Linked DNA regions of Halorhodospira halophila. The protein of the gene in region 1 binds, or shares a complex with, the protein of each later gene. Links are inferred from orthologs where the notes say so. Each region holds a gene or a part of one and is shown in the gene's direction. Other genes may lie near its edges. The genes, in order: nusB and rpsJ.

Evidence for each region.
Region 2: the proteins of nusB (region 1) and rpsJ are in contact, whole or in part, in a solved structure (PDB 3D3B), measured with the Escherichia coli proteins. The link is inferred for Halorhodospira halophila from one-to-one orthologs.

Annotation. Positions count from the first base shown.
Region 1 is NZ_NHSN01000016.1:16,301-32,265, reverse strand. The notes cover bases 11,914-14,811. They hold nusB (transcription antitermination factor NusB), read left to right. Parts: upstream 11,914-13,077; coding sequence 13,078-13,545; downstream 13,546-14,811. Other genes in these bases: CCR79_RS05050 (phosphatidylglycerophosphatase A family protein), read left to right, coding at 14,513-14,811; thiL (thiamine-phosphate kinase), read left to right, coding at 13,542-14,516; ribH (6,7-dimethyl-8-ribityllumazine synthase), read left to right, coding at 12,608-13,078; ribBA (bifunctional 3,4-dihydroxy-2-butanone-4-phosphate synthase/GTP cyclohydrolase II), read left to right, coding at 11,914-12,511. Outside these bases: CCR79_RS05135 (DUF1365 domain-containing protein), read right to left, coding at 1-491; CCR79_RS05130 (FAD-dependent oxidoreductase), read right to left, coding at 488-1,825; co-chaperone DjlA, read left to right, coding at 1,972-2,778; CCR79_RS05120 (macro domain-containing protein), read left to right, coding at 2,858-3,403; CCR79_RS05115 (M20/M25/M40 family metallo-hydrolase), read left to right, coding at 3,396-4,811; CCR79_RS05110 (hypothetical protein), read right to left, coding at 4,815-4,967; gloA (lactoylglutathione lyase), read right to left, coding at 4,970-5,515; CCR79_RS05100 (calcium/sodium antiporter), read right to left, coding at 5,549-6,613; PAQR family membrane homeostasis protein TrhA, read right to left, coding at 6,645-7,322; glyA (serine hydroxymethyltransferase), read left to right, coding at 7,869-9,119; transcriptional regulator NrdR, read left to right, coding at 9,143-9,610; bifunctional diaminohydroxyphosphoribosylaminopyrimidine deaminase/5-amino-6-(5-phosphoribosylamino)uracil reductase RibD, read left to right, coding at 9,597-10,712; CCR79_RS05075 (riboflavin synthase), read left to right, coding at 10,717-11,385; more of ribBA, read left to right, coding at 11,390-11,913; more of CCR79_RS05050, read left to right, coding at 14,812-15,013; tRNA (N6-isopentenyl adenosine(37)-C2)-methylthiotransferase MiaB, read left to right, coding at 15,108-15,965. UniProt on the Escherichia coli protein: Part of the processive rRNA transcription and antitermination complex (rrnTAC). The complex forms an RNA-chaperone ring around the RNA exit tunnel of RNA polymerase (RNAP).
Region 2 is NZ_NHSN01000015.1:12,787-24,903, reverse strand. Bases 22-2,791 are described here. They hold rpsJ (30S ribosomal protein S10), read left to right. Parts: upstream 22-1,126; coding sequence 1,127-1,456; downstream 1,457-2,791. Other genes in these bases: rplD (50S ribosomal protein L4), read left to right, coding at 2,285-2,791; rplC (50S ribosomal protein L3), read left to right, coding at 1,616-2,266; tuf (elongation factor Tu), read left to right, coding at 22-1,119. Also shown: more of tuf, read left to right, coding at 1-21; more of rplD, read left to right, coding at 2,792-2,902; rplW (50S ribosomal protein L23), read left to right, coding at 2,899-3,195; rplB (50S ribosomal protein L2), read left to right, coding at 3,208-4,032; rpsS (30S ribosomal protein S19), read left to right, coding at 4,046-4,321; rplV (50S ribosomal protein L22), read left to right, coding at 4,334-4,666; rpsC (30S ribosomal protein S3), read left to right, coding at 4,692-5,378; rplP (50S ribosomal protein L16), read left to right, coding at 5,400-5,813; rpmC (50S ribosomal protein L29), read left to right, coding at 5,813-6,016; rpsQ (30S ribosomal protein S17), read left to right, coding at 6,013-6,273; rplN (50S ribosomal protein L14), read left to right, coding at 6,329-6,697; rplX (50S ribosomal protein L24), read left to right, coding at 6,709-7,026; rplE (50S ribosomal protein L5), read left to right, coding at 7,037-7,576; rpsN (30S ribosomal protein S14), read left to right, coding at 7,597-7,902; rpsH (30S ribosomal protein S8), read left to right, coding at 7,914-8,309; rplF (50S ribosomal protein L6), read left to right, coding at 8,325-8,858; and 7 more genes. UniProt on the Escherichia coli protein: Involved in the binding of tRNA to the ribosomes. Part of the processive rRNA transcription and antitermination complex (rrnTAC). The complex forms an RNA-chaperone ring around the RNA exit tunnel of RNA polymerase (RNAP).

The DNA of each region.
Region 1 (15,965 bases):
GGCAGGAACGGCGAGACGTGAAAGACCTTGGTGGCCTGGCTGCGAATGGGGAAAGGCATGGGCGCCCCGTCCTGGTGGAGCAGGTAGCCGTAGACCTCGCCGAAGGTGTTGTGCACCTCGCAGAGCACGGCGCGCGGGCGCTCGTCCCGGTCGAGGCAGAACCACACCGACAGCGGATTGAAGGCGTGGTTGAGCACTCGGGGCACGGTCAGCAGCAGGACGCGGCCGTCCGCCGTGTCCAGGCCGCGCTCGGCCAGCACCGAATCGATCCACGGGCGCAGCGGCGTACCGTCCCGCGGGCCGTAGTCCCGATCGTGAAGGCTGATCGGCCCGCTGCGGTTGTAGGCGAATAGCCGGCACCGCGCATCCAGCGCCGGGAGGTCGTCAACGTCGAAGAGGAACGCGGCGTAGCGGTAGCGGAAATGGTACTGCGGCGCGATGCTGCGCCGGTGGGTGACCCCACCGACGTAGAGCGCAGGGGCTTCGATCATGCCGCCTCCCCCGCCGGCTGTCCGGCGGCCGCGGTGGCGCTGGCCGGGGCGGCCTGCGCCTCGCCGCCCCACGGCGGCGGGCAGCCGAGCTGCTCGGCGACGCGCACCGCCGAGCGCAGACCGTCCTCGTGGAAGCCGAAGCCGGTCCACGCGCCGCAGAACCACAGCCGGTCGCGGCCCTGGATCGCCGGCAGCGCGTCCTGGGCGGCGGCGGCGTCCCCGTCGAGGACCGGGTGCGTGAAGGCCAGCCGCCGCTGCACGTAGGCGTCGTCGATGGCGTCCACTGGGTTGAGGCTGACGAAGATGTTCTGCTCGCTGGGCACCTGCTGCAGGCGGTTCAGCCAGTAGGTGACCGAGACCGGGCGCCGGGATTGCTCGTCGGCGGCGCTGATGTGGTTCCAGCTGGCCCAGATGCGGCGGCGTTGCGGCATGGCCGAGGGGTCGGTGTGCAGCAGCGCCAGGTTGTCCTGGAAGCGGCATTGGCCGAGCAGCCGGGCCTCCTCGTCGGTGGGGGCGTCGAGCATGGCCAGCGTCTGGTCGGCGTGGGCGGCCAGGACTACCTCGTCGAACTCGCCCAGTTCGCCGTCGTCACCGCTCAGCCGCACGCCTCCTGCGTCTAGGCGCTGGACCCGACGCACCGGCGTGCTGGTGTGCACCGCGTGGAGGGCCGGCAGGAGCTGGTCGATATAGCGCCGCGCGCCACCGGGGACGGTGTGCCACTGCGGGCGGTCGGCCAGATCGAGCAGTCCGTGGTTGCGGAAGAAGGCCAGGAAGCGCCGGGCCGGGAAGGCGCGCAGGGTGCTCGGCGAGGCGGACCAGATCGCCGCGGCCATGGGCATCAGGTAGTGGCGGCGGAACCCGGGGCCGTACCCGCCGGCGTCCAGGTACTCGCCCAGTGGCAGGTGGTCGTCCAGGCTGCCGGCCAGATCGCGCTTGGCGCGGCGATTGAAGCGCAGGATATCGTAGACCATGCGCAGGAAGCCCGGGCGGACCAGGTTGCGCCGTTGGGCGAAAAGCCCGCGCAGGCTCTCGCCGTTATACTCCAGGTCGTCGTCGCGGTCGGCGCAGGCAAAGGACATGTCCGAGGCCTGGGCCTCAATGCCCAGGTGGTCGAACAGGGCGCACAGGTGGGGGTAGTTGCGCGGGTTGAAGACCATGAACCCGGTGTCCACCGGGTGGTGGCCGTCGCTCAGGCGGGCGTCGATGGTGCAGGTGTGGCCACCGACGTAGTCCTCGGCCTCGAAGAGCGTGACCCGATGCCGGCCCGCCAGCAGCCAGGCGGCTCCGGCGCCGGCGATCCCTCCGCCGACGACTGCGACATGCTTGTCCGGCACGATGATTCCCCTTCTTGTTGGCAGCGTCCGTGTCCCCTAAGGGTCACCCGATCGACGAGCATTGTAAAACGCGGCCGGGGATGCAAGCGGGCTGCCCTCGACGCAGCCGCTCGGGTATCCTTGGCCCGCGCTGGAAGGTGAGGTGGATGCAGCAGCCGTACCGCATAGTTCGCCGCTGGTCGGGGCGGATCCTCGCCACCCTCGGCGGCTGGCTCATCGCCGGCTGGAGCGGGGCGGTGGCGGGCTTGGCCGTGGGGGCCCTGATCGATCTGTGGGTGCGCCTGACCCAGGTCGTGGGGCTGGTCTGGAGCGGCTGCGGCCTGGGCCGCACGCAGCGTCTTTTCCTCGGCGCTACGGCCCTGACCATGGGTCATCTGGCCAAGAGCGACGGCCGCGTCAGCGAGCAGGAGATCGCCGCCGCCCGCCGGGTGCTGGGAGAGCTGCCGCTGGACGAGCGTGGCCGCCGGCGGGCGATCACCATCTTCAACCGCGGCAAGGCGCCCGACGCCCCGCTGCGTCCTGTGCTTGGCCTGCTGCGGGTGGTTGGCCGCAACCGTCCCCAGGAGCTGGCCCGCTTTCTGGAGTTCCAGCTGCGCGTGGCGCTGGCTGATGGCGCCCTGGATGCGCCGCGGGAAAGACTGCTGCGCCGCATCTGGCACCAGGTGGGGGTGTCTCGGGCCGACCTCGACGCCCGACTGGCCGAGCTGCGCCGCGGCACGGTCCGCCGCGGCGTGCGCCCGACCCTGGACCACGCCTACCGGCTGCTTGGGCTCAGTCGCGGGGCGAGTAGTGACGAGGTGCGCAGGGCCTACCGGCGCGCGATCAGTCAGAGCCACCCCGACCGACTGATTGCCCGGGGCGTCTCGGAGGAGGAGCTGGAGGCCGCCGGCGAGCGGACCCGCCAGATCCGGGCCGCCTACGAGGCCATCCGTGAGGCCCGCGGCGGCTCCTGACTGCTACCTTCCCGGAAGAGGCCTTGTCACGTTGCCCCGGTGGCCAGCCGGTTGCCGGGCGCCGTTGTCAGGAGGGAGGATGCAGGCACGATTCGCGGATCTCATTGTAGAGACGCGGGTGGGGGACATTGCCGCCCAGGATGATTGCGATGCCGTGGTCAATGCCGCCAATGCCCAGCTGATGCCCGGCGGCGGGGTCGCTGGCGCGTTGCATCGCGCCGCCGGCCCGGAGCTGGCCGAAGCGTGCCGGCCGCTGGCGCCCATCCAGCCGGGGCAGGCGGTGATCACCTCCGGCTTCGCCCTGCCGAACCGGCACGTCATCCACTGCCTCGGGCCGGTCTACGGCGTCGACGAGCCCGGCGAGCAGCTGCTCGCCGCCTGCTACCGCAACGCGCTGCGCCGCGCCGAGGAGCACTGGCTGACCAGCCTGGCCATGCCGGCGTTGTCCACTGGTGCCTTCGGGTTTCCCATGGAGCGCGCCGCCCGCGTCGCCGTGGGCACCCTGCGCAGCACGGCGGCGCAGCTCCGGCACGTACGGCGCGCCTGCTTCGTCCTCGCCGACGAGTCAGCGCGCAGCATCCACGACCAAGTGATTCAAGAGCTGGCGGAGGAACAAGGTGGCTAACGTCCTGGAAACGCAGCGGGTGATCGATACCTGGAACCGGGAGGCCCTGCCGGCCCTGGAGCAGTTCGTGCGCATCCCGGCCCGATCGCCGCACTTCGACCCGGAGTGGGCGGCCAACGGCCACTTGGACCGGGCGCTGGAGCTGGCGGAGGCCTTCTGTCAGCGCCACCTGCCCGGTGCAGAGGTGGGCATCGAGCGGCTCGAGGGGCGGACCCCGCTGCTGTTCGTCGATCTGCCCGGAAGCGACGATTCGGCGGGCACTGCGTTGCTTTACGGTCACCTGGACAAACAGCCGGAGAATACGGGCTGGTCTGATGGCCTCGGTCCCTGGGAGCCGGTGGTGCGCGAGGGCCGGCTCTACGGGCGCGGTGCGGTGGACGACGGCTACGCCGTCTTCTCGGCGGTGGTGGCCATCGCCGAGTTGCAGGCGGCGGGGCTGCGCCATCCCCGCTGCGTGCTGGTCATCGAGGCGTGCGAGGAGAGCGGCAGTTTCGACCTGCCGGCCTACCTCGATGCCCTGGCACCGCGCATCGGCCAGCCGGATCTCATCGTCTGCCCCGACGCCGGGTGCGGGACCTACGACCGACTGTGGAATACCACCTCGCTGCGCGGCATGATCACCGGTACCCTGCGCGTGGATGTGCTCCGTGAGGGGGTGCACTCCGGCGACGCCGGCGGCGTGGTGCCGTCGAGTTTCCGCATCCTGCGCCAGCTCCTCAGCCGCCTTGAGGATCCCGAGACCGGCCGCGTACTGCCGCAGCTCTGCGGCGTCACCATCCCCGGTCTGCGCCGGCAGCAGGCCGAGCACGCCGGCGCCGTGCTCGGCGACCTGACTCGCGACCGCTACCCCTTCCTGCGCGGGGTCGAGGCGCAGTCCGAAGACCCCGCCGAGCGCATCCTCGATCGCACCTGGCGCGCCACGCTGGAGGTGGTCGGTGCCGAGGGGCTGCCCCCGGTGGAGGCCGCCGGCAACGTGCTGCGCCCGTTCACCGCCACCAAGCTGGCGCTCCGCCTGCCCCCCACCGTCGATGCGGAGGCCGTGGCCGAGGGGCTGGAGACGCTGTTCTGCGAGGATCCGCCGGCCCGGGCGCGGGTGCGCTTCGAGCCCGATGCGGTGGCTTCCGGCTGGGCCGCGCCGGAGCCTGAGCCATGGCTCTCCGGCGCCCTGGAGGAGGCCTCGCAGGGCCACTTCGGAGCGGCACCGGTGCACATGGGCGAGGGCGGGACCATCCCGCTGCTCAACTGGCTGGAGCGGCGTTTCCCCGCGGCGCAGTACCTGGTCACCGGCGTGGCCGGGCCCGGCTCCAACGCCCACGGCCCGGACGAGTTCCTGCACCTCGACGCGGCTCGCCGGCTGACTGCCTGCCTGGGCGAGGTGCTGCATGCCCTCGCCGGTCGGCCGCGCTGAAGCTCAGATCGTCCGCGTAAAGGCGAGGATGGCCAGGATCAGCAGCACCGCCGCGAGGATGAACGCGGTGTTGCTGATCACCTCGGTGCGCTCGCGCACGGCGATGCCGGCGACGATCAGCACCGCCATCCCGAGCAGCATCAAAAGGCCGGGCATGATCAGCCCAGCCCCTGGCGTTCCAGCAGATCGGGCTGCACCACCTCGATCCAGTAGCCGTCCGGATCGCGAATGAAGGCGATGCCCTGCATCCGGCCCTCCTGAGGGCGCTTGACGAAGTCTACCTGCAGCGCCTCGAAGCGCTCGCAGGCGCTGTAGACGTCGGGGACGGTGATGGCGATATGGCCGAAGCCCTCGGGCTCGGTGTTGCCGTCGTGGAAGGCCACCTCCGGGTCGCTCTCGTCGCCCCAGTTGTGGGTCAGCTCCAGCACCCCCTCGCGGCCGAAGTTCCAGGTGGTGCGCGGACCATCCTCGCTGGGGACCTCGGCAGCCTGGCGGTCGTCCAGGAAGGCGAGGAAGTAGAGCGTAAAGCGCATCTCCTCGAAGTCCAGGCGGCGCACCAGGCGCATACCCAGTACCCGGGTGTAGAAGTCCAGGGAGCGCTGCGGATCCTTGATGCGCAGCATGGTGTGGTTGAGCTTGAAACCGTCGGTCTCCGGCTCTGGCTGCTCGCATAGGCCGGCGGCGGCGTCGAAGTGGCGGCTCATCGTCGGCTACTCCCAGAGGGTTCGGGTGTCACGTCAACTATACAACCCGCGGCGGTAGTCGCGCAGCTGCCGCGTGACGCCCACGGCCAGCGTGATCAGCGTCAGGGGCACCACGAAACCGAGCATCACGGCGCTGAAGGGGCCCAGGGCCTGGTGCTGCGCCGCGGCCAGGAACAGGAAGGCGCAGTAGGCGGCGTAATACCCAAGGAACAGCGCCCCCTCCCAGCGGGCGACGGTGTGCCCGGTGAAGAAAACGGGCAGGCAGGCGAAGGCGACGGCGAGCATCACCGGCAGGTCGAAGGCGAGGGCGGCGGCGTTCACCGTCACCCCGCCAGGCGCGGCCAGAGCGGCCAGGCCGAGGACGGCCAGGAGGTTGAAGATATTGCTGCCGACCAGGTTGCCGACCGCCATCTGGCGGTCGCCGAGCCGGTAGGCGCTGACCGTGGTGGCGATCTCCGGCAGTGACGTGCCCACTGCCACCAGGGTCAGGCCGATGACCAGATCGCTGATCCCCAGTGCCGCGGCCAGCGCCGCCGCCGCGTCCACCAGCAGGAAGGCGCCCACGGCCAGCAACGGGATGCCTATCACCAGTCGCAGCAGGGCCCCGGGGAGGCGTGCTGGAGCGCTCGGTTCGGCCTCGGCCGCGATTTGGCCCCGGTCCCGGGCCAGGGTCAGGGCCAGATAGCCGGCCAACCCGGTGAGCAGGATCACGCCGTCCAAACCGGCCAGCGTCCCGTCCCGGGCGAGGAGCAAGGTGAGCAGCGAGGCGGCCAGCATCACTGGCACGTGGATGCGGATCAGCCGCCGCGCGACGACGATCGGCGCGATCAGCGCCGCCAGTCCGAGCACCAGCAGGATGTTGGCGATGTTGCTGCCGACGACGTTGCCCAGTGCCAGATCGGCGGCGTGGTCGGTGAAGGCGGCCCGCAGGGTGATGGCCAGTTCCGGGGCGCTGGTGCCGAAGGCGACCACGGTCAGTCCGATGACCAGCGGAGCGAGGCCCAGCCGCCGGGCCAACTGGCTGGCGCCGCGGACGAGCAGCTCGGCACCGGCAATGACGCCGGCCAGCCCGGCGGCGAAGAGCAGTAGATCGGTCATGTCGGCCCGTTACGCAGGTGCCCCGGAGGGATCAGAGCTGGGTCGGTTCCGGCGCCAGGACTACGCCCGCCAGAACGGCTGCATAGTGACAGCTGGCGGCGGCGAGGACCATCCCGTGCCAGGCGACGTGGTGGTAGGGCAGGCGGTGCCAGAGGTAGAGCAGTACCCCGGCGCTGTACAGGACGCCGCCGAGTACCAGCAGGATTAGCCCGGCCGTGGACAGTGCCGCCACCAGCGGATCGAGGACGACCACCACCGACCAGCCTAGGGTCAGGCACAGGACCACCGAGAACGCCCGGCCCGGCGGCCGGGGCAGCAGGAGCTTGGCGCCGATGCCGATCAGCGCGACCGCCCACACGAAGGCCAGCAGCGCCCAGCCGTGGGGTGGCTCGAGGGCGTTGACGGTGAACGGGGTGTAGGTCGCGGCGATCATAAAGAAGATCGTCGCGTGATCCAGGCGGCGCAGCCGTTCGGCGCGCGTCGAGTGGTGGTCGGTGAGGTCGTGGTTGCACAGCGCCGAGGCTAGAAACAGGGCGACCAGCGCCAGCCCGTAGAGGGTGACGCTGCCGATCAGGGTCGGGTCGCCACGCTGGATGGCCAGGGTGACCAGAACGGCCGCTCCGGCCAGGGCGGCGGCGATGGCCACCCAGTGCAGGATTCGGTCGGCGGCCTGTTCGGCGCGGCTGTAGGTTCGGGCGCTGAGGCTCATACCCCACAGTATAGGAAGATCGCTGCGGCGGGCTCCAAGGGTCGATCCGCTACAGTGGACGGCGCGTGGAGGCGGGGTGGGAAACGCGCGCGACCTGGCCGGTACGCCCAGCCCGATGCCCCGGTCGGCGGAGGCGCCCCCCGGCTTGCCGGATCGGCGAACGCGCCCCGCCTATCGGCGGGGTTCCCTGTGTTGCTCACCCCGGCGGGGCCGCTCGCTAAACTCGCGGCGCTGGCGCGCCGCTCAGACAGAACCTCGCTGATCAGCGCGAACCGGCAAAGCTTCGCGCTGATCCCCCGCCGGGGCTGTGCTGCTCGGCGCGTCCGCAATGATCCGGCAAGCCGGGGGCGCCTCCGCCGACCGGGGCTTCGGCGGGCGCGTGGCTGGAGGGGCCGGGCCCAAGGGCGCGTTCCCCGCCGAGCCTCCATCCGCGGCGCTATCGCCCTGATGCATAAGGCGACCGGCGCGCGATTCGGACCCGGGAGGAATTTCGGTTATACTGGCGGATTGTGCAATGCCGGATCCCAAGCCGAGCAAGGAGTCGATATGTTCTCCCGAGACATGACCATCGCGGGTTACGACCCGGAGCTGGCAGCCGCTATCGAGGACGAGCGCCAGCGCCAAGAGGATCACATCGAGCTGATCGCCTCCGAGAACTACGCCAGTCCCCGCGTGATGGAAGCGCAGGGCAGCGTGCTGACGAACAAGTATGCCGAAGGCTACCCCGGCAAGCGCTACTACGGCGGCTGTGAACACGTCGACGTAGCCGAGCAGCTCGCCATCGACCGTGCCAAGCAGCTCTTCGGCGCCGACTACGCCAACGTCCAGCCCCACTCGGGCTCCCAGGCCAATGCTGCTGTCTTCCATGCCCTGCTCAAGCCCGGCGACACCATCCTGGGCATGAGCCTCGATCACGGCGGCCACCTGACCCACGGTGCCAAGGTCAACTTCTCGGGCAAGCTGTTCAATGCCGTCCAGTACGGCATCAACGACGACGGCCAGATCGACTACGACGAGATCCAGCGCCTGGCTACCGAGCACCAGCCGAAGATGGTCATCGGTGGCTTCTCCGCCTACTCCCAGGTGGTCGATTGGGCGCGCATGCGCGAGATTGCCGACTCCGTGGGCGCCTACCTGGTCGTGGATATGGCGCACATCGCCGGCCTGGTCGCTGCCGGGGTCTACCCCAGCCCGATCCCCTATGCCGACGCGGTCACCTCCACCACCCACAAGACCCTGCGCGGTCCCCGCGGCGGCATCATCCTCGCCCGCTCCAACCCGGATCTCGAGAAGAAGTTCCAGTCGCTGGTCTTCCCGGGGACTCAGGGCGGCCCGCTGATGCACGCCATCGCCGGCAAGGCCGTGGCCTTCAAGGAGGCCCTCGAGCCCGAGTTTAAGCAGTACCAGGAGCAGGTGGTGGCCAACGCCCGCGCCATGGCCCAGCGCGTCATCGAGCGCGGCTACAACGTCGTCTCCGGCGGCACCGACAACCACCTCTTCCTGATGGATCTGACCCCCAAGAACCTCACCGGCAAGGATGCGGACGCCGCGCTGGGACGGGCCAACATCACGGTGAACAAGAACACCGTCCCCAACGACCCGCAGTCGCCGTTCGTCACCAGCGGCCTGCGCATCGGCACGCCGGCGATCACCACCCGCGGCTTCAAGGAGGCCGAGGCCACGCGCCTGGCCGACTGGATCTGCGACGTCCTCGACAACATGGGCGACGAGTCGGTGGTCGAGCGCGTGCGCGGCGAGGTGCAGCAGATCTGTCGCGAGTTCCCGGTCTACGGCTGATGCCGGACGACGGCTGACCGCCCATGCGCTGCCCCTACTGCCAGAACACCGACACCCGCGTGGTCGACTCCCGCCTGGTCGGTGAGGGGGAGCAGGTGCGGCGGCGGCGCCAGTGCCCGTCCTGCGGCGAGCGCTTCACCACCCACGAGGCCCCCGAACTGGTCTACCCCCGGGTGGTGAAGTCCGACGGGCGGCGCGAGGCGTTCGACGAGGACAAGCTGCGCCTTGGCTTCCGGCGGGCGCTGGAGAAGCGCCCGGTGGCCACTGAGGCCGTCGAGGCGGCGGTGCGCCGCGTCTGCAAGCGGGTCTCCGGTGCCGGAGACCGCGAGGTGGGGGCCAGCACCATTGGCGAGTACGTGATGGAAGAGCTGCGCGAGCTCGACGTGGTCGCCTATGTCCGCTTCGCCTCGGTCTACCGCCGTTTCGAGGATGTCGGCGCCTTCCGCGAGGTCATCGAAGGCCTGGAGCAGCACCGGCGTGACGACGACTGAGAGCCACCGGGACGATGCCCGCTGGATGGCCCGCGCCGTCCGGCGAGCGGCCGCAGTGTTCCCGCCGCCGCACCCCAATCCGCGGGTCGGTTGCGTGCTGGTGCGTGACGGGGCGGTGGTGGCCGAGGCCGCCCATGAGCAGGCCGGTGGGCCGCACGCCGAGGCGGCGGCCCTGCAGGCGGCCGGCGGCGAGGCTGCCGGCGCCACCGCCTATGTCACCCTGGAGCCCTGCGCCCACTACGGGCGCACGCCTCCGTGTGCCCGCGCCCTGATCGAAGCCGGTGTGGCCCGGGTGGTGGTTGGCCACCGCGACCCCAATCCCCGGGTCGCCGGCGGCGGCATCGCGCAGCTCGAGGCCGCCGGAGTAGCGGTCACCGAGGGCGTGCTGGCCACCGATGCCGAGGCGCTCAACCGTGGGTTTCTGCGCCGGATCGCCGGTGGGCGCCCGTGGGTACGCGTCAAGCTGGCGGCGAGTTTGGATGGGCGCACAGCCATGGCCTCCGGCGAGAGCCGCTGGATCACCTCAGCGGCGGCGCGCCGCGATGTCCACCGGGGCCGGGCGCAGGCCGCGGCGGTCCTCACCGGGGTGGGGACCGTGCGGGCGGACGACCCCCGTCTGGATGCCCGCGACGTCGAACCGGCGGTTCCGGCCGAGCGACAGCCGCTGCGCGTGGTCCTCGACCCGCGCCTGACCACGCCGCCGCAGGCAGCGCTGTTCCGGGCGCCGGGGCCGGTGCTCGTCGGTCATGCCGAGTACGTCAACGAGGCCCGGGCGCGGGCGCTGCGCGGCTGTGGGGCTGAGCTGCTGCCCATCCCTCTGCAGGAGGGAGGGCTCCACCTGGGTGCGGTGCTCGACGCCCTGGCCGATCGCGAGATCAACGAGGTCTGGGTGGAGGCCGGGCCGACCCTGGCCGGAGCCTGGGTGCAGGCGGGTCTGGTCGACGAGCTGATCGTCTACACCGCCCCCCACCTGATGGGCGACGCGGCCCGGCCGTTGCTGGTTTTGCCCGGCATCGACGCCATGGCCCAGCGCCGCCCGCTGGCGTTCAGCGATGTGCGCCGGGTGGGGGAGGAAATCCGCATCACCGCGAGGTTGGATTAACGGGATGTTCACCGGGATCGTGGAGACGTGCGGCCGCGTGGCCGCCATCGAGCAAAGCGGCGACGGGCGGATTCTGCGCATCGACGCCCCTGACCTGGGGCTGGCCGAGTGTCGGGTTGGCGACAGCATCGCCGTCGACGGCGTCTGCCTGACCGCCACTGGCATCGAGGATGGGCAGTTCCGTGCCGACGTCTCCGATGAGACCCTGCGCTGCACCACCCTTGGCGGGCTGCGCAGCGGTGCGCGGGTGAATCTGGAGCGCGCGGTCACCCCCACCACGCCGCTGGGCGGCCACCTGGTCACCGGGCACGTCGACGGGGTCGGCGAGGTCGTCGAGCGGGCGCCGGCCGGTGGCTCCGAGCGCTGGCGCTTCCGGGTCCCGGAGGGGGTCGCCCGCTACGTGGCCGTCAAGGGCTCCATCGCCGTGGCCGGTGTCAGCTTGACCATCAACACCGTTGCCGGGCGGGATTTCGAGGTCAACCTGATCCCGCACACCCTGGCCGCCACCAACCTGGGGGAACGCCGCGCCGGCGATCCGGTCAACATCGAGGTGGACCTGGTGGCGCGGTACGTCGAGCGGCTGCTCAGCGCCGGAAGCGACGGGACAGGAGATGGCAGCGGCGGTGGGCTGACCCTTGAGCAGCTACGACAGGCCGGATTCGGGAATGGATGAGGGCATGAGCGAGACGGTGCAGTTCAACAGTATCGAGGAGATCATCGAGGACCTGCGCCAGGGGCGCATGGCGGTCATCCTCGACGACGAGGACCGGGAGAACGAAGGCGACCTGGTGATGCCGGCGAGCCTCATCCGGCCCGAGGACATCAACTTCATGGCCCGCTACGGCCGGGGCCTGATCTGCCTGACTTTGACCCGCGAGCGCTGCGAGCAGCTGCGTCTGCCGCTGATGGTCCATAACAACGATGAGAAGAACACCACCAATTTTACCGTCTCCATCGAGGCGGCGGAGGGTGTGACCACCGGCATCTCGGCCGCCGACCGGGCGCGAACCGTGCAGGCGGCGGTGGCGCCGGGTGCGCGCCCCGAGGACCTGGTCCAGCCCGGGCACATCTTCCCGCTGATGGCCCAGCCCGGCGGCGTGCTCACCCGCGCCGGGCATACCGAGGCCGGCTGCGACCTGGCCCGACTCGCCGGTTTTGCCCCAGCGGCGGTGATCGTCGAGATCCTCAACGAGGACGGCACCATGGCGCGGCGCGACGACCTCATGGCGTTCGCCCGGACCCATGGGCTGAAGATCGGCACCGTGGCCGATCTCATCGCCTACCGGGTGCGCAACGAGCGCTCGGTAGAGCACGTCGGCGCCTGCGAGCTGCCCACCGAGTACGGCACCTTCCGCATGCACACCTACCAGGACAATGTCAGCGGCGCGCTCCACTTCGCCCTGGTCGCCGGGCAGGTGGATGAGGAGACCCCGGCGTTGGTGCGCGTGCACCTGGAGAACCCGCTGGCCGACCTGCTCGGTGCCACCGGGCCGCGCTGCGGCTGGCCGCTGCGTTCGGCGTTGCGCCAGGTGGCCGAAGCCGAGTCGGGCGTGGTGGTGGTGCTGCGCAATGCCGACGCCAACGACGACATCCTCGAGCACATGCGCTGCTACCAGGGCGGCGGCTGCAGCGAGGAGAGCGGCGGCGTGCCACTGGATCTGCGCACCTACGGCATCGGCGCGCAGATCCTCACCGATCTCGGGGTGCGCCGCATGCGCGTGCTCAGCGCCCCGCGTCGCATGCACGCGCTCTCCGGCTTCGGCATGGAGGTGGTGGAGTACGTCACCCCCGAGGGCTGACCGCCGGCGCTTGCGGGGCGCCCGCCGGGCTTGTAGTTTAGCGCCGGAACCCGCGCAAGCGCCGGTCCTACCGAAACTTTCTTCAGGAAACCAGGCATGCAAGTAACCGAAGGACAACTCGTCGCGCTGCAGGACGCGCGGTTCGCCCTCGTGGCGGCGCGCTTCAACGATCTCATCGTCGATCGGCTGATCGACGGCGCCGCCGACACCCTGCGGCGCCACGGCGTCCCGGAGGAGCATCTGGAGCTGATCCGCGTGCCCGGTTCCTTCGAGCTGCCGCTGGCGGTCCAGCGCGTGGCCGACGCCGGTCGCGCTGATGCGGTGATTGCCCTCGGCGCCGTCATTCGCGGCGGCACCGACCACCACCAGTACGTGGCCGCCGAGTGCACCAAGGGCGTTGCCCAGGCCATGATGGGCTCCGGCGTGCCGGTCTCCTACGGGGTTCTCACCGTCGAGACCGTCGAGCAGGCCATTGAGCGCGCCGGGACCAAGGCCGGCAACAAGGGCGCCGAGGCGGCGCTCTCGGCCCTGGAGATGGTCGATCTGATGCGGCAGCTCGAGGCGTAATGGCGGCTTCAGGCGAAGGCAAGCGCCGCTCCCGGGCGCGTTCCAAGCTCGTCCAGGCGCTCTACCAGTACGCGGTCACCGGCGCGTCGGCCGAGGACATCGAGCGGCAGTTCCTCGCCGCCGGCCTCGGTGACATCGACGTGGCCTACTTCCGCGAACTGATCTACGCCATCACGGACCGTGCTGCGGAGCTCGACGAGCAGCTTTCGGCGCTGCTCGACCGGCCCCTGGCGCAGCTCGATCCGGTGGAGCGCTCGATCCTGCGCCTCGGCGCCTACGAGCTGTCCGAGCGCCTGGAGGTGCCCTACCGCGTGGTCATCGACGAATCGGTGGAGCTGGCGCGCCGCTTCGGCGCCGACCAGTCGCACCGTTACATCAACGGCGTGCTCGACCGCTTCGGCGCCACCGTGGGGCTGCGCGCCGCCGAGCGGGGCGAGCGCAAACCCGGGCGAGGGAATCGGCAGTGATCGGCGGAGGCGAGGCAGCGCTCATCCAGCGCTATTTCCACGACCTGACCGCGCAGCGTGACGGGGTCGCGCTCGGGGTCGGCGACGACGCGGCCCTGCTGCACACCGACACCGGCCTGCTGGCCGCCTGCTGCGACACCCTGGTCGAGGACATTCACTTTCCCGGGGACATCCCGCCGGAGGCGTTGGGCCACCGGGTGCTGGCGGTCAATCTCAGCGATCTGGCCGCCGTCGGTGCCCGGCCGGCCTGGGCCCTGCTCTCCCTGACCCTGCCCGAGAAGGATCCGCAGTGGCTAGAGCGTTTCAGCGCTGGCTTCAAGGCGCTGGCCGACCGTCACGGGGTGGCCCTGGTCGGGGGTGACACCACCCACGGACCGCTGTCGGTGTCGGTCACCGCCCTCGGCTCGGTCGCCGGCGAGCACGGCCTGCGTCGCGGCGGTGCCCGGCCCGGTGACGGCATCTGGGTCACCGGCACCCTGGGGGATGCGGCCCTCGGCCTGGAGCTGTGGCTCGAGCGCGAGGAGGCGACGCCCCTGGCCGGCGACCCCGCCTACCTGGCTGGGCGGCTGTTCCGGCCCGAGCCGCGGGTGGCGGCCGGGACGGCCCTGCTCGGCCGGGCGAGTGCGGCCATCGACGTCTCCGACGGGCTGGCCGCCGACCTGTCGCGGGTGCTCGACGAGAGCGGTGTTGGGGGCACTCTGGAGCTGGAGGCGCTGCCCCGCTCCCAGGCCTTCATCGACGAGCGCGGGGATCTGCGCCACCTGCTCCACGGCGGCGATGACTACGAGCTCTGCTTCACCTTGCCGGTGGAGCGCGAGGATGAGATGGCTTGCCTGCGCGAGCATGCCGCCACCCCGGTGACGCGCATCGGCACGGTCGAGGAGACGCCCGGGCTGCGCGGCGTGGACGCCGGCGGGGTGGTCTGCGCCCTGGATCCCGGCGGCTACGACCACTTCGCGGAGGGCTCTTGAACACACCGTTCCGTCTGCGTAGACCCCTGCACTGGCTCGCTACCGCCGGCGGACTTGGCTTGGCACCGCGGGCGCCAGGGACGTTCGGCACGCTGGCGGCGCTGCCGCTGTTCGCGCTGCTCTATGTCGCACCGCTGAGCCTCTATCTGCTGGTCACCCTGGCGGTGATCGTCGTCGGCGTCTGGATCTGCGGCCGGGCGGCCGAGGAGGCCGGGGTCCACGACCACCCGGCCATTGTCTGGGACGAGGTGGGGGGCTACCTGGTGGCCGCATTGCCGCTGGTCACCGGCTTCGGGGTGTTTTCCGTGTGGGTGGACGCCGCGCTGCTGTTCGTGCTCTTCCGACTCTTCGACGCCCTCAAACCCGGCCCCATCCGCTGGCTCGACCGGCGCCTGCACGGCGGGCTGGGGATCATGGCCGACGACGTCGCCGCCGGCGCCGCCGCGGCGGCCCTGTGGTACGCCAGCGTGGCGCTGTTCGCGCCACTTGCCGGATGACCGTCGGGGTCGTTGGGCGTGCCGCATGGCCAAAGCTAGAATGTCGGGAAACGAATTCCGTGAAGCGAGAGCAAACCGCGAGGTGGCGCAGACGGTGAGCGAGCGCGTCTATGTAGAGACTCAGGGCTGCCAGATGAACGACTACGACGCCGAGCGTCTGGTCGACGTGCTGGTCAGCCAGGCCGGCGCCCACCGGGTCGAGCGCCCCGAAGAGGCCGACCTGCTGCTGCTCAATACCTGCTCGGTGCGCGAGAAGGCTCAAGAGAAAGTCTTCTCGCAGCTCGGCCGCTGGCGGCGCTACAAGCAGGAAAACCCCTCGGTGCTGATCGGCGTCGGCGGCTGTGTGGCCAGCCAGGAGGGGGCCGAGATCCTGCGCCGCGCACCCTTCGTCGACCTGGTCTTCGGGCCGCAGACCCTGCACCGGCTGCCGCAGATGCTGGCGCGCCGGCGCGCCGGCGGGGGCGCACAGGTCGACACGGACTTCCCCGAGATCGAGAAGTTCGACCACCTGCCGCAGCCGCGGGCCGAGGGGCCTACCGCGTATGTCTCGGTGATGGAGGGGTGCAGCAAGTATTGCTCCTTCTGTGTGGTGCCTTACACCCGGGGCGACGAGATCAGTCGGCCGGTGGCCGACGTCCTCGCCGAGGTGCGCAGCCTCGCCGGGCAGGGGGTGCGCGAGGTCAACCTGCTCGGGCAGAACGTCAACGCCTACGCCGGCGCCCTCGACGACGGCGAGCCGGCCGATCTGGGCCTGCTCATCGAGGCGGTGGCGCGGATCCCGGGAATCGACCGCATCCGGTTCACCACCTCGCACCCGGCGGAGTTCCATAGCGGGCTCATCGACGCCTACCGCGAGGTACCCGAGCTGGCCGATTTTCTCCACCTGCCGGTGCAGAGCGGCTCAGACCTCATCCTCAAGCTCATGAAGCGCGGCCACGATGCTGCCGCCTAC
Region 2 (12,117 bases), on another replicon or contig:
AAGACGACGCTGACTGCGGCCCTGACCAAGGTCCTGGCGGAAGCTCACGGCGGCGACGCCCGCGCGTTCGATCAGATCGACAACGCGCCGGAGGAGCGTGCTCGCGGCATCACGATCGCCACCGCGCACGTGGAGTACGAGTCGGAGAGCCGCCACTACGCCCACGTCGACTGCCCGGGTCACGCCGACTACGTGAAGAACATGATCACCGGCGCGGCGCAGATGGACGGCTCGATCCTGGTGGTCTCCGCCGCCGACGGCCCGATGCCGCAGACGCGTGAGCACATCCTGCTCGCCCGTCAGGTCGGTGTCCCGGCGATCGTGGTCTTCCTGAACAAGGCCGACATGGTCGACGACGCCGAGCTGCTCGAGCTCGTCGAGATGGAGGTCCGCGAGCTGCTGAGCGACTACGACTTCGACGGTGACAACATCCCGGTGGTCACCGGCTCGGCGCTGAAGGCGCTCGAGGGCGACGACTCGGAGATGGGGCGTCCGGCGATCATCAAGCTCGTCGAGGCCATGGACGAGCACATCCCGCAGCCGGAGCGTCCGGTTGACGGCGACTTCCTGATGCCGATCGAGGACGTCTTCTCCATCTCGGGTCGCGGCACGGTGGTCACCGGCCGGGTCGAGCGCGGTGTGATCAAGGTCGGTGAAGAGGTCGAGATCGTCGGCATCACCGAGACGCGCAAGACGACCTGCACCGGCGTCGAGATGTTCCGCAAGCTGCTCGACCAGGGCGAGGCGGGTGACAACATCGGTGCGCTGCTGCGCGGGATCAAGCGCGACGACGTCGAGCGTGGCCAGGTGCTGTGCAAGCCGAAGTCGATCACGCCGCACACGCACTTCGAGGCCGAGGTGTACGTCCTGAGCAAGGACGAGGGTGGCCGGCACACGCCGTTTTTCAACGGCTACCGTCCGCAGTTCTACTTCCGGACGACGGACGTCACGGGTACGGTGACGCTGCCGGAGGGCACCGAGATGGTGATGCCGGGCGATAACGTCAAGATGACGGTTCAGCTGATCGCCCCGATCGCCATGGAGGACGGCCTGCGCTTCGCGATCCGCGAGGGCGGCCGCACCGTCGGCGCCGGCGTCGTCTCCAAGATCATCGAGTAAAGTAGCCATGGCGACCGCAGCGGCAACACAGAACCAGCGTATCCGGATCCGGCTGAAGGCGTTCGATCACCGTCTGATCGATCAGTCCGCCCGGGAAATCGTGGATACCGCGAAGCGGACCGGGGCCCACGTCTGTGGCCCCATCCCGCTTCCGGTCAAGAAGGAGCGGTTTACCGTGCTGACCTCGCCGCACGTCAATAAGGACGCGCGGGACCAGTACGAGATCCGCACCCACAAGCGGCTGATGGACATCATCGACCCGACGGACAAGACGGTCGACGCGCTGATGAAGCTCGACCTGGCCGCCGGTGTCGACGTTCAGATCAAGCTCTACTGACACGTCGAGCCGCCGTATCGACAACGACCGGCGGTGACCGGCGCTCCGGCCGGCAAGCGGCGGGCCGCCCCGCAGGGGCTGCGCGCCGTGCGCCCGCCGGAGTCTATTCGTTCCCGGTGAGCTAGATCCGGGCAGAGAGATTTTGAGGAGACGCGGACGATGGCAATTGGAATCGTCGGTCGCAAGCGCGGCATGACGCGTGTTTTTACCGAAGAAGGGGGCTCGATCCCGGTGACCGTCGTCGAGGCGGACCCGAATCGCGTCACCCAGGTGAAGACCGAGGAGAGTGACGGCTACCGCGCCGTGCAGGTGACCGCCGGCCGGCGCAAGCCGCAGCGCGTGCGCAAGCCCGAGGCGGGGCATTTCGCCCGCGCCGGGGTCGAGGCCGGCCGCGGCGTGTGGGAGTTCCGGCTGGACAAGGGCCAGCGCGCCACGGACGAGGAGCTGCCGGAGGCCGGTGCCTCCATCGAAGTGGGCAGCTTCGAGGCCGGCCAGAAGGTCGACGTCACTGGCACCAGCAAGGGCCGGGGCTTCGCGGGTACGGTGCGTCGACATAACTTCCGGGCCCAGCGCAACACCCACGGCAACTCGAAGTCGCACCGGGTCCCGGGCTCCATCGGCCAGTGCCAGAGCCCCGGGCGCGTGTTCAAGGGCAAGAAGATGGCCGGGCAGATGGGCAATCGGCGCGCCACCGTCCAGAACCTGGAGGTCGTGCGCGTGGATAGCGAGCGCAACCTGCTGCTCATCCGGGGTGCTGTCCCCGGGGCCGTCGGCAGCGACCTGATCGTCCGTCCGGCGAGCAAGGCGTAAGAGGTGACAGGGGGAGCCATGGAGCTCAAGCTCAGTAACGAAAAGGGCGAAGCGGCAGGCCAGCTCGAGGTCTCGGATCAGACCTTCGACGCGCCGTTCCGCGAATCGCTCGTCCACCAGGTGGTTACCGCCCACCTCGCCGGGGCGCGTGCCGGGACCAAGGCACAGAAGACGCGCAGCGAGGTCGCCGGCGGTGGCAAGAAGCCCTGGCGTCAGAAAGGCACGGGCAACGCGCGTGCCGGCACCATCCGCAGCCCGCTGTGGCGCGGCGGCGGCCAGACCTTCGCGGCTAAACCGCGGGACTTCTCGCAGAAGGTCAACCGCAAGATGTACCGGGGCGCCATGCGCTCGATCCTGTCCGAGCTGGCCCGCCAGGACCGCCTGGTGGTCGTCCAGCAGCTGACGGTCGACGCGCCCAAGACCCAGGCGCTCAAGGCGCGCCTGGACGGGCTCGGCGTGAGCGAGGGGTTGATCGTGGTCGACGAGATCGATACCAACCTCGCACTTGCCGCCCGTAACCTGCCGCGCCTGGGCGTGGTTGACGCCGCCGGCGTCGATCCGGCGAGCTTGGTCGGCGCCGAGCGGGTGGTGATCACCGAGTCCGCCATCCGCCGTGTCGAGGAGTGGCTGTCATGAACCAGGAAAGACTCTATACCGTGCTTCGTGGCCCGCACATCTCCGAGAAGAGCACGGTCATCGCCGACGGCGCCGGCCAGGTGGTCTTCCAGGTGGCGCCCGACGCCAACAAGAAGGAAATCAAGGCCGCCGTCGAAAAGCTGTTCGATGTGCAAGTCACCGGCGTGCGCACGGTCAACGCCAAGGGCAAGCGCAAGCGCTTCGGCATGATCCGTGGCCGCCGCCGGGATTGGAAGAAGGCATACGTCACCCTCGCCGAGGGACAGGACATCGACTTCCTCGGTGGGGAGTAAGGAGAGCCAGTCATGGCACTAGTCAAGAGCAAGCCGACGTCTCCGGGCCGGCGCTTCGTCGTCAAGACGAAAGACGCCCGGCTGCACCAGGGTGGGCCTTATGAGCCCCTGGTGGTGCAAAAGACCAAGTCCGGCGGGCGCAACAGCGACGGCCGCATCACCACGCGCCATCGTGGCGGTGGTCACAAGCAGCGCTACCGCCTGATTGACTTCAAGCGGAACAAAACCGGGGTGCCGGGCAAGGTCGAACGACTCGAGTACGACCCGAATCGTTCCGCGAATATCGCTCTGGTCCTTTATCAAGACGGCGAGAGAAGGTATATTATCGCGCCTCGTGGCGTTGAACCTGGCTCGCCGATCCAGAGCGGGCGCGACGCCGCCATCAAGCCGGGCAACGCCCTGCCGCTGCGCAACATCCCGGTCGGTACGCAGGTGCACTGCGTCGAGCTCAAGCCCGGTAAGGGGGCGCAGCTCGCCCGCTCAGCCGGTGCCAGCGTGCAGATCGTCGCCCGCGAAAGCGGTATGGCGACCCTGCGCCTTCGCTCAGGCGAGATGCGCCGCGTTCCCGCCGACTGCATGGCGACGGTGGGCGAGGTTGGCAACGCCGAGCACAGCCTGCGCAACCTCGGCAAGGCGGGCGCCAAGCGCCACCTGGGCGTGCGTCCGACCGTCCGTGGTGTCGCCATGAACCCGGTTGATCACCCGCACGGCGGCGGCGAGGGCCGCACCGCAGGCGGGCGTCACCCGGTCTCGCCGTGGGGTATGCCTACCAAGGGGCATAAGACCCGCAAGAACAAGCGCACCGATAAGTACATCGTGCGCCGACGGAAGCGTTGAGGGGTAAAGAATCGTGCCACGCTCGACCAAGAAAGGGCCGTTCATCGACCACCACCTGCTGAAGAAGGTGGAAGAGGCGAATGCCAACAACAGCAAGCGGCCGATCAAGACCTGGTCGCGTCGCTCGGTGGTGATGCCGGATATGGTCGGGCTCACCATCGCCATCCACAACGGGCGCCAGCATGTTCCCGTGCTGATCAACGAGAACATGGTTGGCCACAAGCTGGGCGAGTTTGCGGCGACGCGTACCTTCCGCGGCCACGCCGCGGACAAGAAGTCGAAGCGATAACGGGAGCGCGCCATGGAGACCCAAGCAAAACTGCGTTTCTCGCGTGTCTCGCCGCAAAAGGCCCGGCTTGTTGCCGATCAGATTCGCGGGCTGCCGGTGGACGACGCGCTGCGGACCCTCGAGTACAGCCCGCGCAAGGCCGCGGAGATCGTGCGTAAGGTGCTCGAGTCGGCGGTTGCGAACGCAGAGCACAATGATGGTGCCGACATCGACGAGCTGCGCGTAGCGCGGATCATGGTCGATGAGGGCCCGACGATGAAGCGAATTCAGCCGCGCGCCAAAGGGCGTGCCAACCGAATCCTCAAGCGGACCAGCCACATTACCGTGGCGGTCGCCGAGGACTGAAGCGGATCAAGCGAGAGAGGCCGGCATGGGAAACAAGACCCATCCCACGGGGTTTAGGCTGGGCGTCACCGAAGACTGGCGTTCCATGTGGTACGCCGATAGCGCGAACTTCGGCAAGTACCTCAACACCGACCTGGAGGTGCGGGAGTTCATTCGTGAGCGCCTGAAGAACGCCTCCGTGAGTCGCATCCAGATCGAGCGCCCGGCGAAGAACGCCCTGGTTACGATCCATACCGCCCGCCCGGGCATCGTGATCGGCAAGAAGGGTGAGGACATCGATCGGCTTCGCGGTGAGGTGGCGGCCCGGATGGGCGTGCCGGTGCACATCAATATCGAGGAGATCCGCAAGCCGGAAGCCGACGCCAACCTGGTGGCCGAGGGCATCGCCGGGCAGCTGGAGCGCCGCGTCATGTTCCGGCGGGCCCTCAAGCGGGCTGTCGGCAACGCCCAGCGCGTCGGCGCCCAGGGGATCAAGGTGCAGGTTTCGGGGCGGCTGAACGGCTCCGAGATCGCCCGGACCGAGTGGTATCGCGAGGGCCGCGTGCCGCTGCACACCCTCCGTGCGGACATCGACTACGGCTTTGCGGAGGCGATGACCACGTACGGCGTCATCGGTGTAAAGGTCTGGATCTTCAAGGGCGAGATCATCGACACCGACAACGAAGGGGCCCCTGCCGAGCGCGTCAAGCGCGCCGCGGCTGCCCAGGGCTGAGCGGACGGGAGCGCGTAAGCGATGTTACAGCCGAAACGGACCAAGTACCGCAAGAAGCAAAAGGGCCGCTGCTCGGGCCTCGCGACCCGCGGTGATCGCGTGAGCTTCGGCGAGTTCGGCCTCAAGGCAACCACTCGCGGACCCATCACCTCGCGGCAGATCGAGGCCGCGCGGCGTGCGATCAACCGCTACATCCGCCGGGGCGGCAAGATCTGGATCCGGGTCTTCCCGGATAAGCCGGTCACTGAAAAGCCGCTCGAGGTCCGGATGGGCAAGGGCAAGGGCAACGTGGATCACTGGTGCGAGCCGATCGCGCCCGGTCGCGTCCTCTATGAGATCGAGGGCGTGTCCGAGGAAGTCGCCCGCGAGGCCTTCCGGCGCGCGGCGGCGAAGCTGCCGGTGAAGACCACCTTCGTGAACCGGACGGTGATGTGATGAAGGCGAGCGAGCTGCGCGAAAAGAAAACCGAGGAACTCGAGAACGAGCTGCTCGAGCGCCGCAAGGAACAGTTCAATCTGCGGATGCAGAAGGCCAGCGGTCAGCTGGCCCGGACCGATCAGCTCGGCAAGGTGCGCCGCGACGTCGCGCGCATCAAGACCGTGCTCAACGAGCGTAAGCGTGCGGAGCGGCAGGCATGAGTGAAGAGAAAAACACCCGCACCGTGAACGGGCGCGTGGTCAGCAACAAGATGGACAAGACCCTCACCGTGCTGGTCGAGCGCCGCGTGAAGCACCCGCTGTACGGCAAGTTCATCCGGCGGTCGACCAAGCTCCACGCCCACGATGAGCAAAACGAGGGGCGCGAAGGCGACTGGGTCTCCATCCAGGAGTGCCGTCCGCTGTCGAAGAACAAGACCTGGCGGCTGGTGAAGGTGCTGGAGCGGGCCGCGAGCTAAGCGCGCGGAAGTGCCCCGCAAGGGGGCGAGCAAGAACAAGAGCGGGTGAAGCGTCATGATCCAGATGGAAAGCCTCCTCAAAGCGGCGGACAACAGCGGCGCCCGGCAGGTGCAGTGCATCAAGGTGCTGGGCGGCTCCAAGCGCCGCTATGCGGGGATTGGTGATATCGTCAAGGTCAGCGTCAAGGACGCGATCCCGCGGGGGCGCGTCAAAAAGGGCGAGGTCTACAACGCTGTAGTCGTCCGCAGCAAGCGAGGCGTGCGCCGGGCCGACGGGTCGAAGATCCGTTTTGACGGCAACGCGGCGGTGCTGCTGAACAACAATCTGCAGCCGATCGGCACGCGTGTCTTTGGCCCGGTGACCCGTGAGCTGCGCAACGAGCGCTTCATGCGGATCATTTCCCTGGCGCCCGAAGTACTGTAGGCGAGGTCATCATGCGCAAGATTCGTACGGGCGACGAGGTCATCGTCATCGCCGGAAAAGACAAGGGGCGTCGTGGCCGGGTGTCCCGGGTGATCCCCGACAAGGACCGCGTTGTCGTCGAGAACGTCAACATGGTCAAGCGGCACACGCGCGGGAACCCGATGCAGGGCACCACCGGCGGGATTATCGAGAAAGAGGCACCGATCCACATCTCGAATGTGGCGATCTACAACCCCGAGACGGAGCAGGCCGATCGCGTCGGCGTCCGCTGGGAGGGGGATCGCAAGGTGCGTTATTTCAAGTCCAACCAGCAGCTGATTGACGCCTGAGGGGGCTGGAATGGCGACGTTGCGAAAGCTTTATCAGGAAGAGGTCACTCCGGCCCTGCAGGAGCGATTCGGGTACCAGAACGTGATGCAGGTGCCCCAGCTGCAGAAGATCGTGATCAACATGGGGCTGGGTGAGGCCACCAAGGATAAGAAGATCCTGGAGGCCGCGCAGGAGGACCTGGCCAAGATCAGCGGGCAGAAGCCGATCGTCACGCGGGCGCGCAAGTCCGTGGCGGGCTTCAAGATCCGTGAGGGCTGGCCGATCGGCTGCAAGGTCACGCTGCGCCGCGAGCGGATGTACGAGTTCCTCGAGCGCTTCATCCACGTGGCGGCCCCGCGGGTCCGCGACTTCCGTGGGTTCTCGCCGCGGTCGTTTGACGGGCGCGGTAACTACAACCTCGGTATCCGGGAGCAGCTGATCTTCCCGGAGATCGACTACGACGAAATCGATCGGGTGCGCGGCATGGACATCACGGTGTCCACCACCGCTCGCACCGACGCGGAAGGGAAGGCCCTGCTCGAAGGGTTCGGCTTCCCCTTCCGGACCTAACGTCCAGAGGAGCAGCGCAGATGGCCAAGAACTCCATGGTTGAGCGCGACCGAAAGCGCCGCAAGCTGGCACAGAAGTACGCTGCCAAGCGCGAGCGGCTCAAGGCGATCATCGACAGCCCTGAGTCGAGCGTCGAGGAGCGCTTCGAAGCGCAGCTCAAGCTACAGCAGATCCCGCGCAACGCCAGCCCCGTGCGCCAGCGTAACCGCTGCGCCAAGTCGGGCCGGCCGCGGGGGTATTACCGCAAGTTCGGGCTGGCCCGCAATGAGCTGCGTCGGGCGGCCATGAACGGCGAGATCCCGGGCCTGACCCTCTCGAGCTGGTAAGGGGATAGACGATGAGCATGACCGATCCCATTGCCGACATGCTGACCCGGGTACGGAACGCGCACCACGCCGAGAAGGCGGACGTGCGTATGCCGTCCTCGAAGCTCAAGCGGGCGATTGCCGCCGTCCTCCAAGAGGAGGGCTACATCGAGGGTTACCGCGAGGTCGGGGAAGAGAAAAAGCCGGTCCTGGAGGTCACGCTCCGGTACCACGAGGGTCAGCCGGCAATCCGCGAAATCCAGCGTTACAGCCGGCCGGGTCTGCGGGTCTACCGCGGTCGTGACGAGCTGCCGCGCGTGCGCAACGGGCTGGGCACCGCCATTATCTCCACGTCCAAGGGCGTGATGAGCGATGGTCAGGCCCGCGCGCAGGGGCACGGCGGCGAGGTACTCTGCTGGGTCTTCTAGACAGGACGGGCAATCATGTCGAGAGTCGCAAAGGCACCCGTGGAGGTCCCCTCCGGCGTGGAGGTGACGCTCCAGGGTAACGACATTCAGGTCAAGGGCCCCAAGGGCCAGATGGCGTGGCGCTGCCACCGCCTGGTTTCTCTGAATCAGGAGGACGGCACGCTCACCTTCGAGCCCCGGCAGCAGAGCACCCGCGCGGTGGCGCTGACCGGTACGACGCGGGCCCTGGTGAGCAACATGGTGATCGGCGTCAGCGAGGGATTCGAGCGTCGCCTCGAACTCAAGGGCGTCGGGTACCGGGCGCAGGTCCAGGGCAACACCCTGCACCTCACGCTCGGGTTCTCGCACCCGGTGTACCACGAGATCCCCGAGGGCGTAACGATCGAGTGCCCCTCGCAGACGGAGGTCGTGGTCAAGGGCGCCGACAAGCAGCAGGTTGGCCAGGTGGCCGCCCAGATCCGAGGCTATCGCCCGCCGGAGCCCTACAAGGGCAAGGGTGTACGCTACGCCGACGAGCGGGTGGTCCTCAAAGAAGCCAAGAAGAAGTAGGCGGTGGGGACGAAGATGGACAAGAACACAGCACGCATGCGGCGCGCGCGCAAGAGCCGCGGGCGCATCCGCGACGCCGGTGCCTACCGGCTCTCGGTCCACCGCACGCCGCGCCATATCTACGCACAGGTGCAGCAGCCGGACGGCGCGAAGACCCTGGCGGCTGCTTCCACGGTGGAGCCCTCCCTGCGTCAGCGCAGCGAGGGGACCGGCAACGTGAGCGCCGCCCAAGAGGTGGGCCGGCTGATCGCCGAGCGCGCCAAGGCGGCCGGCGTCGAGCAGGTGGCATTCGATCGTGCCGGCTACCAGTACCACGGCCGCGTGCAGGCGCTGGCCGAGGCCGCGCGTGAAGCCGGACTGAAGTTTTAGGCTAGGGGCTAAGAAGCTATGGCGAACGGTGAACAAACCGGCGCGGACGGGCTCCGCGAAAAGCTGATCACGATCAACCGCGTGGCGAAGGTGGTCCAGGGCGGCCGCCAGTTCGGCTTCACGGCGCTGACCGTGGTCGGTGACGGCGAGGGGCGAGTCGGGTTCGGTTACGGCAAAGCCCGCGAGGTCCCCGCAGCGATCCAGAAGGCAATGGAGCGGGCGCGCGGCGGGATGCGCACCGTGCCGCTGGATGGCCCGACCCTGCGCTACCCGGTGACCCACTTCCACGGGTCGAGCAAGGTCTTCATGAAGCCGGCCTCGCCGGGTACCGGCATTATCGCCGGCGGCGCCATGCGCGCGGTCTTCGAGGTGCTCGGCGTGCAGGACGTGCTGGCCAAGTCGGTCGGCTCGCGCAACCCGATCAACGTGGTGCGCGCCACGGTCGACGGGCTGGCCTCGATGGACTCCCCCGAGGCAGTCGCTGCCCGGCGGGGCAAGAGTGTCGAAGAGATTACGGGCTGATCATGGCTAACCAGAAGAAGCTCCAGGTAACGCTGCGGCGCAGCGTCCACGGCCGGCTGCAGAAGCACCGCCAGTGCGTGCGCGGCCTCGGCCTGCGCCGGATGCACCAGACCGTCCTGGTCGACGACACCCCGGAGAATCGCGGAATGATCCGGAAGGTGTCCTATATGCTGGAAGTTCAGGAGGCGTAAATGCGGCTCAATCAACTGTCGCCGAGCCCGGGCAGCCGGCCGGAGGCCAAGCGCGCCGGACGCGGTGCGGGCAGCGGCCTGGGCAAGACGGCCGGTCGCGGTCACAAGGGTCAGCACAGCCGCAGTGGCGGCTTCCACAAGGTCGGCTTCGAAGGCGGCCAGATGCCGCTGCAGCGCCGGGTGCCGAAGTACGGCTTCTCCTCGCAGAAAAGCCTGCGTACCGCGGAGGTTCGCCTCCACGAGATCGCCCGCGTCGACGGTGATACGGTGGACCTTTCGGCGCTGCACAAGGCCGGCGTCGTGCGCAAGAACATGCGCTACGTCAAGGTTATCGCCTCGGGCACCATCGACCGCGCAGTGACCGTGCGTGGCGTCAAGGTGACCCAGGGCGCCCGCAAGGCGATCGAGGCGGCCGGCGGCCAAGTCGTCGAGGAGGGTTAAGTTGGGACGTCCAGGTGGTGCCGCAGGGGCCCTCGGTGGGATGGGACGTCTCACCGAGGTTCGTCAGCGTCTGCTTTTCGTACTGCTCGCGCTGATCATCTACCGCATCGGTACCCACATCACGATCCCGGGTATCGATCCGGCGGCGCTCGAGCAGATGGTCGAGCAGCAGCGCGGCACCATCCTGGAGATGTTCAACATGTTCGCCGGCGGGGCGTTGGAGCGACTCTCCATCTTCGCCCTCGGCGTCATGCCCTATATCTCGGCGGCGATCATCATGCAGCTGCTCACGGCGGTGGTGCCGTCGCTCGAGCGGCTGAAGAAGGAGGGGGAGGCCGGCCGGCGCAAGATCACGCAGTACACGCGCTACGGCACGCTCGGGCTGGCCACCTTCCAGGGCATCGGCATCAGTATCGCGCTGCAGGGGCAGGGTGTGGCCGCCATGCCCGGGCCGGCGTTTGTATTTATCTCCACGGTGACCCTGGCCACCGGCGTGATCTTCTTGATGTGGCTTGGTGAGCAGATCACCGAGCGGGGCATCGGCAACGGTATCTCGATCATCATCTTCGCCGGCATCGTCGCCGGCCTGCCCGGCGCGCTGGGTGGCACGCTCGAACTGCAGCGTACCGGCGAGCTGGGTACCGCGACGATCCTGCTGCTGCTGATCATGGCCGCGGCGGTGACCGCGTTCATTGTCTTCATCGAGCGGGGGCAGCGGCGGATCACCGTGCAGTACGCCAAGCGCCAGCAAGGGCGCAAGATGTACGCCGCGCAGCAGAGCCACCTGCCGCTGAAGCTGAACATGGCGGGCGTGATCCCGCCGATCTTCGCCTCGAGCATCATTCTCTTCCCGGCCACGGTCGGGCAGTGGTTCGGCGATGCCGAGGGGCTGGGCTTTATCGGCGACATCGCCGCGACGCTCTCGCCGGGGCAGCCGATCTATGTGGCGCTTTACGCCGCGGCGATCATCTTCTTCTGCTTCTTCTACACGGCGCTGGTGTTCAACTCGCGGGACACCGCCGACAACCTGAAGAAGTCGGGGGCGTTCATCCCCGGGATCCGTCCCGGCGAGCAGACCTCCCGGTACATCGATCAGGTGCAGAGCCGGCTCACTTTCGTCGGTGCGCTCTACATCACCGCCGTCTGCCTGATGCCGGAGTTCCTGATCCTGTACTGGAACGTGCCGTTCTACTTCGGCGGCACCTCGCTGCTGATCAGCGTCATCGTGGTCATGGACTTCATGGCGCAGCTGCAGTCGCACCTGGTCTCGCACCAGTACGAGCCGCTGATGAAGAAGGCCAACCTCAAGGGGCACACCCGGCCTGGCGGCGGGATGCTGCGCTGAATCGATAAAACTGGCTGCGGGGTGGCATCCGGGCGCGCGGACTGGTATCCTTTCGCGCCTTTGGGTCGCCCGTGAGCGGCCGCGCTCGGAGTATTGGAGAGACGACCATGAAAGTCAGGGCATCGGTCAAGCGGATTTGCCGCAACTGCAAGATCGTGAAGCGGCGCGGGACCGTGCGGGTCATCTGCACGGAGGCGCGGCACAAGCAACGCCAGGGCTGAATCCGGACCGGCGAGCACCGGCGGATCGACCCGGCACCCAACAAGCGCGAATCACGGGAGAGTTGGCCCCATGGCCCGAATCGCAGGAATCAACATACCGACACACAAGCACGCGTGGGTCGCGCTGACCTCGATCTACGGGATCGGCCGCACGCGTGCCCTGAGCATCT